Regions from separate parts of the Rheinheimera fenheensis genome, predicted to be linked through region 1. Evidence: riboswitches for the same ligand, from Rfam matches in the RefSeq annotation. Region 1 holds a riboswitch; the other holds the start of a gene.
The links. A riboswitch is a leader RNA that binds a small molecule or an ion and turns the genes downstream of it on or off. The one in region 1 is predicted to bind cobalamin.

Region 1 (3,246 bases):
CACCCAGCCCCCACAAGATGAAACCGCCAAGATCAGTGACCGGGGCAAAAGCGCCCTGGTAAGTGCTGCTTTGATAGTCGGCAGTGATGAATACCGACCAGCTATCCTGCTGATAATTACCGCGCCAATTAATGCTGTGCTCAGGCCGTCGCTCCAGTTTTAAACCCGTGCTGTGGTTTTCACTGTCCAGCCAGGTGTAGCTAAAATCGCTGCCAAGCTGCTGCCAGCGCTGCTTTATACTTAGCTCCAGCCCCTTGATGCTGGCCAGCAATACGTTTTCGGCCTGCTCTACCCCCTGAATAAGGTTGGTAATGTCGCGGTCAAACCAGGCAACCTGCGCATCAAAATGGCTATCCTGATACACCAGTGCCAGCTCATCAGATATCGACTCCTGTGGCTTCAGATCCGGATTGGCAAAACCAGGAAAGTACAGTTCATTAAAGCTTGGGGCTTTAAAGGCGGCACCACGGCTTAATCTGGCCTGCCAGCGTTCGCTAAACTGATATGCCGCCGCCAACTGCCAGGTATTGTTTGCGCCATACTGGTTAATCAGATCACGGCGCACTGTTCCCTCCAGCTGCCAGGCAGCCTGCTGATACTGCAGGGCGGTAAACGCTGCGCGGTTAATGCGGCTGGTTTGCTCAAAGTCCGGCGCGGCCTTACTCACCTGCTCCTGATACCAGTTCACGCCACCTAACCAGCTTAATGACTCCGTCAGATCAGTCGTGGCCTGATAGCTAAATTCGTCACGCACGGTGTTAAACGGGCTGCGAGAATCCGCGCCAAAGGTCACTTCACGGTCCAGATTACGGCTTAAACGACTCTGATGCTGCCACCGACCAAGCTGTTGCTGCCAGCCAATAAAATAGACACGGCTTAAGGTGTCGGCTTCATCCTCACTGCTCCAGGCATTGTCAAACTGATACCTGCCCGAATTAACATCAGCCTGGGCGCTGAAAAGCCCGAACGTGGTGTCATAATCGGCGGCCAGTTTGACAAATTTCTGCTGATAACCGTCTTTATCGCTGTCCAGATCCTCACGCACATTAAAGCCATCGGCGCGACTGATGCCGGCCGTTGCGTGCAGCTGCACAGGCCCGCTGTGATGACTCAGGCTCAGGTCAGTACCTGCCTGGCCGTAACTGCCAACATTAGCGTTTAGCTCTAATGCCTCAGCACGACGGGTACTTATAGCAATAACGCCAGCCAGTGCATCAGAGCCATACCAGGCTGCGCGAGGCCCACGTATCACCTCTATGCGCTCAATCAGCTCCAGTGGCAACATGGCCAGTGATTTATAGCCCAAAGTAGCCGAGCCGGTGCGGACACCATCTACCAATATCAGCGTATGGCCGGTATTACCGCCGCGGATATAAATCCCGCTACTTTGGCCTCGCCCGCCATCGCGCGACAAATTAATGCCGGGTAGCTGCGCTAATAAGGCCGGCAAGTCGATGGCCTGACGGGCGACAATTTCGTCACGCTCCAGCACAGTGACACTGGCCAGCACTTCTTGCGCTGGCGTGGCAGTGCGGTTGGCGTAAATACTAATGTGTTCGATATTTTCAGCCGTAGCCGAACAACAGGATGCGACCAGCACGGCCGCCAAAGCAGGTTTAAACATGTCAGCTCCAACAATGTGCCCACCGCACATCGGATAAGTTAAGGAATTTTTTTGGCCGGTCTCCGGGCTGACAACCTGCTTGCGCCTGTACCCGCCTTCCCATCTTGCGACAGTGGCTTTGGGTTCAGATCAGTTGTTTACCGTTGCGGGGGCAGCTCTGGTTTTACACCAGATTCCCGTTTACCTGCAGTGGTTTGCAGCACCAAAAAAAGCGGCTTCCTGTCGAAGCCGCGTGCAGTTTACGCCATCAAGATTAAATGTCAACAGACATCTGGATGGCCAATAAACCGAGTAGCTAAAAAGTTTAATCGCGGAAGTTTTTAAATTGAAACGGCTGACCCAGCTCACTGGTACGCACTAATTGCATAACAGCCTGCAAATCGTCACGCTTCTTGCCAGTTACCCTAAGCTCTTCCCCCTGAATCGCTACCTGTACCTTAATATTGCTATCTTTGACTAATTTAACGATTTTTTTCGCCATGTCTTTGTCGATACCCTGCTTAATACTGACATGTCGGGTGATCAATTTGCCGTGGCGCTCTTCTTTTTCAATTTTAAAACTGCTGACATCTAACTGCAGCTTGCTGGCTTTAGTCGCGAAAATATCAAACAGCTGCATCACTTGCTGATCAGCTTCAGCGGTCAGTTCGATGTGCTCTTTGTTCAGTTCAATTTTGGCGTTAACGCCACGAAAATCAAAGCGGGTCTCCAGCTCCCGTTTGGCGTTTTCTACCGCGTTTTTCGCCTGATTCATATCAATTTCTGACACAATATCGAATGAAGGCATGACAAGTCTCCTGTGCTTAAGCCGTTCTGTCTGCTGGTGATTATAACCAGAAAGCTGATACAATCCGAGCGACTTCTGTTTCGGGGGATTACTGTGTCACAAGGTTTTTACCGCTTTGTTTGTCTGTTGTGTTTTTTACTGGCAACGGCGGGGTTTTTAGCTGAGCTCAGCGGCCACAAAATTGGCGGTGGCATTGCGCATTTAGATAAAGTGGCACATTTTGGCATCTTCGCCGTCTTGGCAGCCCTGTTGTGGAAAGGCTTTAAACTTAAAGCACTCACGGCCTTTTTACTGCTGGGGGCCTATGGCGGTGCCATTGAGCTGGCGCAGCATTATTTTACCCGCCGCAACGGCGACTGGTGGGATTTACTAGCCGATGTCGGTGGTGTGGTCAGTTTTTATCTGGTGCGTGCCCTGTGGCATCAACTACGACCGCGCAGCGTCCGTTAAGCTGGACAGTCGTCGGTAGCGGCGCCATCGGCTCGCTGGCTGCCTGCCGCCTTAAGCTGGCCGGTTATACCGTTGGCTTACACTTAAAACAGCCCCGCGCCCTAAGCATTGACTTTGCCGGTCGCCCGTTACACTTCTCCGCTGCTATCCCCCCGTTAAATGCCGTGCTTATTCCGGTAAAAAGTTATGCTGTTGTCGATGCCATGCAAAGCCTGCTGCCACATTTAGCAGCCAACGCCCAGCTGGTGCTAAGCCACAATGGCATGGGTACGCTGGAACAGGTATTACCCTTATTGGCCCCCAATCAGGGCCTGTGGTTTTTAACTACCACACATGGCGCATTAAAACAGCAGCATAATCTTTTACATACCGGTCAGGGCCAGAG
Region 2 (3,246 bases), on a different contig from region 1:
TAGGTTATGGGTTAATTCTGGTAGGGTTAGGCTTGGCTCTTACCCCTCCGAAATTACACAAGAAATTTGCAGTATGGTCGGCAAATAAATTCAGAAGCAAGTTCCGGTTAATCGGCATTGCTTCTGTGCCATTGTCCATGTTTTTAATTTACTCGGCTGTTGGAACTGCAAATGCTTAACAAGGCGTCTATGGGCCACCTTTATTGCAAACACAAAGTGATCAAACGTTATAGATAACAACATTCAAGGACGAAAAATGCCCTCTGCTAACAATAAATATCTTCTGGCTGCGGCGATATGTTGCTTTGCCGCTGCGCTGGCGCATCTAGGCTGTATTGTTTTCGGCGGCGATTGGTATCGCTTCTTTGGTGCAGGTGAGCAGATGGCCCGAATGGCAGAGCAGGGGCTTTGGTATCCAACCGTCGTTACGGCTGTTATCGTTTTGCTGCTGTTGGTTTGGGCACTGTATGCTCTGTCGGGCGCAGGCGTAATAAAGCGTTTACCACTGACAAAATTAGCGCTACTGCTGATTAATAGCCTATTTTTACTGCGTGGCGTAGCCTTTGTTGGCTTAATGCCAAGGTTCCCGGAAAACAGCCTGATGTTTTGGTTTGTGAGTTCAGCTATCTGCTTATTAATTGGAGGATTGTTTGCTGTAGGTTTATGGCAGCAGTGGTCAGTGTTAAGTAATAAAAACGCTTAGTGGCGTTATCGGGTGCTTATTTAAAAGCAGAAGATTGCAAAAATGCCAACTTCTGTTTAGATTGAATAGCAACGCTAACCGACAAACAGGACGTAATAATGAAAACACGGCTAAGTGCAATGATTGCTGCGGCGATACTCACTTCAGGCACGGTATGTGCGGCAGCTCAGGCGAACACGCAAGACTATAAACTGGTGACGGTGGCGGGCTACCTGAACTTTTACTTGTTGAACTTAAATGCCTGTCAGGATTTTCACCCGTCGGTGCGGCAAAGCGCCTATGATGCAGAAAAAAATCTGTATCCGTATTTAGATAAACTGTACAGCAAAATGGGCGGTGAAAAGGGCGCAAACCAGCAAATGGTGTCTGACATTGTAATGAAGCGCCGTAACATGCTGAACGCGCAGATTGCTGAGGGTGATTTTACCGTTGAGCATTGCCAGGCAGTGGTGAAAATTTTAACCGAGGATGGTTTAGATAAAACCCTGCTTAGCGCTGTTGAATAAAAGCGAAATTGCTTTTTAGTATTCACCTTTACATGCTTCCAGAAAACGCCAGCTACCCGCTGGCGTTTTTCATTTTGCGGCTGTTGTACATTGTCTGTTACACTTGGCGCCGCTCAGGTGCAGCTTAACGCTGCTGAAAAGGGAAGCAGGTGAAACGCCTGCACTGTACCCGCAACTGTAATACGCGCTGCAAGCAACAGCCACTGGTAGCATACCGGGAAGGCGCTTGTGGGTTATCGCGTTAAGTCAGGAGACCTGCCCGGGCTTAAATAACGTCTCTGTGCGGGAGTTCACAGCAGCGCCAGTGCCCAGGTTTTGCCCCGGCTGGCTGCTGCATGGTCAGGAGTGCTGGTGTGCTGAAGGTATCTGGGTTGTCACTGCAGTTAGGTAGTCAGGTTGTGCTGCAGGATATTGCATTTTCGCTGCCACAGCAGGGCATCTTAGGCGTTATTGGCCCCAACGGCGCCGGTAAAAGCAGCCTGCTTAAGCTTATTTCACGTGCATTGCCGCCCACTTCTGGCCAAGTTCTGTTACGCCAGCGTCCGCTTAACCAATACACTAACCAGCAACTGGCCCGTACCCTGGCGGTGGTAAGCCAGCATCCGCCGCCGTTGTTTGCGTTAACGGTATTTCAGGTAGCTGCGATGGGGCTGTTGCCACATAAAAGCTGGTTTGAAACTACCAATAGCAGCGACCATGCCAGTGTATTGCGGGCGTTAAACAAGGTAGGCCTTGGCAATAAGGCTGATGCGCTAATTGATACCTTATCCGGTGGTGAACTGCAGCGGTTGTATATTGCCCGTGCACTGGTGCAGCAGCCGGCGCTATTGCTGCTGGACGAGCCCACAAATCACCTCGATGTACAATACCAGCATCAGGTGTTGCAGCTTCTGCGTGAGCTGAATATTCCGGTGCTGGTGTGTATCCATGACTTAAACCTGGCGGCGCTATACTGCGATAATTTATTGCTGCTGAATAATGGCCAGCAGGTGGCGTTTGGAACGCCAGAGCAGGTATTACAGCATCAGCAGTTACAGCAGGTGTTTGCGCTGGCATGCCAGGTAAGCCGCCATCCGGCGCTGGATAAATTGCAAATTACCTTTCTACCACCGGGAGCGGCTTAACCATGGTTAAACTTGCCGCCCGTTTTAGCTTGCCGCGTCAGCGCAACTACCCGCTGATGTTACTTATTACCTTGCTGCTGTTAGTGGCCAGCGCCGTGTTCAGTTTAACCTTGGGCAGCGCTGAACTTTCTATCAATGACATCATCTCTGTGCTGTTTGGCACTGCAGGTGCGCCTGCACTGGCCGATACTGTGATCTGGCAGATCCGTTTGCCGCGTTTACTCTGCGCCATCTTGGTGGGGGCCGGGCTGGCGGTGAGCGGCGCTATTTTACAAAATGTCAGCCGTAACCCATTGGCCGATCCTTATCTGTTTGGCTTAATGGCCGGTGCAGGGCTGGGCGCTACCATTGTCAGCGTAGTGCTGCCGCCACAGTTATTCAGCGTGGCGGTGGGCGCTTTTGCCGGCGCCTTATTCGCCGTGGCGCTGGTGTTTGTATTTTGTGCCGGCCAGCACTGGCGCAAAGTAGAGGTAACGTTACTGGCCGGTGTGGCGGTGTCTTTTATGTTAAGTGCGCTTAGCAGCTTTATTTTGTACTTTGCCGAGCCTTTTGCCGCCAACCGGGTGATGTTCTGGTTAATGGGTAGCTTAAGCCGCACCGACTGGCAAAGCGTGTTACTGCTGGCGCCGGTGACCTTGTTGGTGCTGCTATTGGCACTTGCACTGCGCCGGCAGCTGGATGCATTGCTGTTAAGTGATGAAAGTGCCCGTACTCTGGGCGTGAACACCAGCCGTTTGCGCTTGGTGTTACTGCTGGCAACGGCGCTATTAACTGCCTGTATCGTATCGCAGTGTGGCGGTATTGCTTTTGTCGGCCTGATGATACCGCATTTAGTGCGACGGCTATTTGGCGTGACTTCAGTACATTTACTCACGGGATCGGCGCTTTTGGGGGCTCTTTTCCTGATCTGGGT

Region 2: another riboswitch for cobalamin. It lies ahead of ABGI61_RS12015 (ABC transporter ATP-binding protein); the one in region 1 lies ahead of ABGI61_RS06330 (TonB-dependent receptor domain-containing protein).

Annotation. Positions count from the first base shown of each region.
Region 1 is NZ_JBDPJM010000003.1:169,818-173,063, reverse strand. Features, by position in the region: gene ABGI61_RS06330 (TonB-dependent receptor domain-containing protein) at 1-1,624, opposite strand, end outside; cobalamin riboswitch at 1,661-1,846, opposite strand; gene ABGI61_RS06325 (YajQ family cyclic di-GMP-binding protein) at 1,929-2,411, opposite strand; gene ABGI61_RS06320 (VanZ family protein) at 2,505-2,861, shown strand; gene ABGI61_RS06315 (ketopantoate reductase family protein) at 2,828-3,246, shown strand, end outside.
Region 2 is NZ_JBDPJM010000008.1:2,668-5,913, forward strand. Features, by position in the region: gene ABGI61_RS12000 (hypothetical protein) at 1-179, shown strand, start outside; gene ABGI61_RS12005 (hypothetical protein) at 257-703, shown strand; gene ABGI61_RS12010 (hypothetical protein) at 802-1,209, shown strand; cobalamin riboswitch at 1,308-1,486, shown strand; gene ABGI61_RS12015 (ABC transporter ATP-binding protein) at 1,563-2,333, shown strand; gene ABGI61_RS12020 (FecCD family ABC transporter permease) at 2,336-3,246, shown strand, end outside.